2 regions of the Streptococcus ruminicola genome follow, and region 1 is predicted to be linked to the other one. Evidence: predicted binding sites of a transcription regulator. Region 1 holds the regulator's gene; the other holds the start of a gene.
What was found. Region 1 encodes NrdR, which represses ribonucleotide reductase genes. Its sites were predicted from a motif close to ACACNATATATNGTGT; they were not measured.

Region 1 (2,210 bases):
CTTCGCGAATTTCAAACATTTGTTGATAAACTCGCTGAAAGTCCAAGTGAATTAGCTTTACGTTCGGATATTCAATCTGGTGATGAAATTGAAGATTTGTCACAAAATTTTGATAGCGTTTTAGAGCAAATTGAGGGATTTGCTAAGCGACAAACACGCTTTGTTAGTGATGTTAGCCATGAATTGCGCACACCGATTGCTGTCATCAAGGGGCATTTAGGCTTGTTGCAGCGCTGGGGAAAAGATGACCCAGAAGTTTTATGCGAGAGTCTTGATGCCGCTTATCATGAGGCGGATCGCATGTCAATTATGGTAAATGACATGCTAGATATGATTCGTGTTCAAGGAAGTTTTGATCTTCATAAGGGAGAGGTTACAGATTTAAAACAATCCATTGACGTTGTTTTAGGAAATTTCCGCATTCTGTATCCTGATTTCCGTTTTTCACTCGTTTCAACGGTTGAAGATTGTATTTATGCAGAGATTTACAAGCATCATTTTGAACAGGCTATTTTAATCTTGATTGATAATGGCGTAAAATATTCTTCAGGTAGTAAAAATATTCATGTGACTTTGGATGTTTTAGGAGATAATGCAATTGTAAAAGTTCGTGATGAAGGTGAGGGAATTTCACAAGATGACCTTAATCATATCTTTGAACGATTCTATCGTACTGATAAGTCACGTAACCGTGTTTCAACACAAGGTGGGCTTGGAATTGGTTTAGCCATTCTTAAGCAAATTGTGGATGCTTATGAACTCAAAGTTAGCGTCAGCAGTGTTGTTGATGAGGGGACTGAGTTTACTTTAATCATTCCACTTGTTACGACAGAAAAAATTAAAAAGACAGACTGAGCTTTCTCGGTCTGTTCGTTTTTCTAATGAAGTATGAGAAATATTTTGTTAGAAAAGGGATGACAACAGCTAGCCAGCTTAGGCTGGTATTACTTTCATAATGAGTGAATTTATGTTAAAATTAAGTATTAGAATAATTGGTAGAATGGGGTGTTTGTATGCGTTGTCCAAAATGTAATTATAATAAATCGAGTGTCATCGATAGCCGTCAAGCAGAAGATGGTAATACGATTCGACGACGCCGAGAATGTGAAAATTGTCATGCGCGTTTTACAACCTTTGAACGCGTTGAAGAACTACCCTTGTTAGTCATTAAAAAAGATGGAACGCGTGAACAATTTTCTCGTGAAAAAATCCTAAATGGAATTTTTCAAAGCGCACAAAAACGTCCAGTATCAAGCGATGATATTGAACAGGTGGTGTCTCGTATTGAACAAAAAATTCGTAGCGAATACGAAAGTGAAGTTCCGAGTACTGTGATTGGTAATCTGGTCATGGATGAGCTGGCAGAACTTGATGAAATTACTTATGTTCGTTTTGCCTCAGTTTATAAATCATTTAAAGATGTTGATGAGATTGAGGAACTTTTGCAGCAAATTACGAATCGTGTGCGTAGCAAGAAGAAAAGAAGTAAGCTAAATGAGACCGATTGATGAATTTTCTTATGTCAAAAACAATAAGGTTTTGTTGGATTCTGATAGTCTAAGTCAGCTATATCATCCTGTTATCGGGAACCATGCGGTGCTTTTGTATGAGTATCTGCTTGCTTTCTTTGATGATGGTATCAAACGTCATAAGTTTAGTGAGATTTTGAATCACTTACAGTTGAGCATGCAAGAAGTCGAGGAAGCTCTGGCTATCTTAACCGCAGTAGACTTACTGGTTTTATACCAAACACGAGATGCTTATGTTTTGAAATTACAACCTGCCTTAAATCGCGAAACGTTCTTAGCCAATGCAATTTACCGTCGTTTATTAGAACAAAGGATTGGTGATGTTGCGGTGGCTGAGTTGGATGTGGTTCTGCCTGATGGTGCGCGTGATGTTTCTAAGAAGTTCTCTGATATTTTTTCAGTAGATGAAAATCCAAAAGTGCCTAAGACAGTGTCAAAAAACCATTTCGATTTGGACAGTTTTGAGCGTTTAATGTTACGTGATGGTTTGCAATTCAAAGATGAAAAAGCTGATGTAGTTAAGATTTATAGCCTAGCTGATAAATACAGCATGAATTGGTTTGACATTTATCAATTGGCAAAAAGTACGGCTATTAATGGTAAAATTTCGCCACAACGAATGACGGTACAGCTTGAGCAGAAAAAAACAGCTAATAACCAAACCAAAGAGCAATTTGATGC
Region 2 (2,210 bases), 980 kb from region 1:
TTAGTGCGGTTAGCGGTATCAATGTTAATCACGTAGGGATACCCAGACTCTTGTTGGAGTTTTGAAATTTCAGTTTCCAAATCACGCGCTTTAATTTTGGTTTTGACAATGTTGGGATTAGCGACCATTTTGTCGTACTCTGCTGTGATATCGACGTAACTGTATGGCACACCGTACTCACGCTCGACACTATATGGACTAAAGAGGTACATGTCTTCATTTTTACGAGCTAATTCGTAAAATTTATCTGGGATGGTAATCCCAAGCGAAAGGGTTTTGACGCGCACTTTCTCGTCAGCATTTTCTTTCTTAGTCGATAAAAAGGCCATGATATCTGGGTGGAAAACATCGAGATAAACAGCACCTGCACCTTGACGTTGACCAAGTTGATTTGAGTATGAAAAACTATCCTCAAAGAGTTTCATCACTGGAACAACACCGGACGCTGCGCCTTCATAGCCTTTGATTGGCGCGCCAGCTTCACGCAAGTTTGACAAGCTGATACCGACCCCACCACCGATACGTGACAATTGCAGGGCTGAATTGATAGAACGTCCGATAGCATTCATATCATCTGTCACAGAAATCAAGAAACATGATACAAATTCACCGCGTCGACTTCGTCCAGCGTTCAAAAAAGAAGGAGTGGCTGGTTGGTAACGTTGATTAATCATCTCAAGTGCTAAATCCTGCGCCAGCTCTTCATTTCCATCAGCAAAATAAAGGGCATTAAAGAGCACACGGTCTTCGATACTCTCAAGATATTGGCTGCCGTCATTTGTCTTTAAAGCATACTGTTGGTAGAACTTGTAAGCTGCCATGAAAGATTTGAAGCGAAACTTGTGAGACTGCAAGTCTTTAGACAAGTTTTCAATAAAGTCTGGTGAGTATTTACCGATGAATTCAGCTTCGATGTAATCATTGGCAATTAGATAGTCAATTTTTTCAGTGATGCTTTCAAATGTCATGGTGTTTGGAATGACATTTTCAAGAAAGAAAGCTTTGAGAGCTTCTTTATCTTTATTTAACGGGATTTGACCGTTTACTGGACGGTTGATTTCATTATTAAGGCGAAAGTAAGAGACTTCGCCAAGATTTTTAAGACTCATAAATAAAGTAAGTTACCTAGTTCATAGATTGAGTAAGGTAATTCCTTTCTAATTCAAGATGGAAGAGTAGTTAAATAATTTCTTTTAGTTTATTTGGTTGAAATCCTGAAAAGGCAATTTCGCCAGCTTTGATAACTGGAGCGGCTGTAAAACCAAGACTTTTAACGTAATCAATCATATCTGGGCGTTCATCCATGTTGATTTCTTGGAATTCAGCGCCCGCTTTTTCTAAAAGTTTTTTAGTCATTTTGCATTGCATGCAATTATTTTTTGAAAAAAGTGTAATTTTATTAGCCATTAGGCTTTCCTCCATAAATCGTTATCTTTTTTTAATTCAATGTTTAATTAGAATAGCCAAAATATACCAAAAAAGCAACCAAAAAGACTTACAAAAACACCATATGTAGCGGTTGGTGATTGTCGTTGGTACAAAATGTAGTGATACCAAGGTTTAACAGCTTTTTTATTTTTAAGTAACACATCATGTCAGGAAATCTAACACGCACCTGTAAATTAATGTTGACAAAATTTTCTGAATTTTGTATAATTAAAAACAATATTATTATAATCGGGGGTCCGTACATGACAGAGTTCTTATCTAAATTTTCTTTCAAAGAGAATGACTATTCTTACCTAAATCTTGAAGAAGCCGTTTCTCATTATGGAGGAAATATCAAAAGAATCCCTTACACTATTCGTATATTACTTGAAAGTTTACTCAGAAAGTATGATGGAGTAGATGTTACAAAAAGTCACATTGAAAATTTAGCAACTTACAATCCTAAAAACATCCAAGGCGAAGTCCCATTCAAACCAAGTCGTGTTATCCTACAAGATTTCACTGGTGTACCAGTTGTTGTCGACCTTGCATCAATGCGTGATGCCATCGTTTCAAATGGTGGTGATGCAGATTTAATCAACCCTGAAATCCCAGTTGATTTGGTTATTGACCACAGTGTCCAGGTTGATTTCTTTGGCTGCGATACAGCTTTAGAAGATAACATTAATATGGAATTTAAACGTAACAATGAGCGTTACGAATTTTTGAAATGGGCTGAAAAATCATTCGATAATTACCGTGCTGTTCCACCAGCAACAGGG

Region 2: a site for NrdR is predicted at 1,504-1,519, ahead of nrdH (glutaredoxin-like protein NrdH). Genes of this name have one in related genera too.

The regions. Positions count from the first base shown of each region.
Region 1 covers NZ_CP046919.1:481,447-483,656, reverse strand. Annotated here, with positions in the region: gene GPZ88_RS02540 (sensor histidine kinase) at 1-855, shown strand, start outside; gene nrdR (transcriptional regulator NrdR) at 1,014-1,508, shown strand; gene GPZ88_RS02530 (DnaD domain protein) at 1,495-2,210, shown strand, end outside.
Region 2 covers NZ_CP046919.1:1,457,794-1,460,003, forward strand. Annotated here, with positions in the region: gene nrdE (class 1b ribonucleoside-diphosphate reductase subunit alpha) at 1-1,109, opposite strand, end outside; gene nrdH (glutaredoxin-like protein NrdH) at 1,180-1,407, opposite strand; gene acnA (aconitate hydratase AcnA) at 1,692-2,210, shown strand, end outside.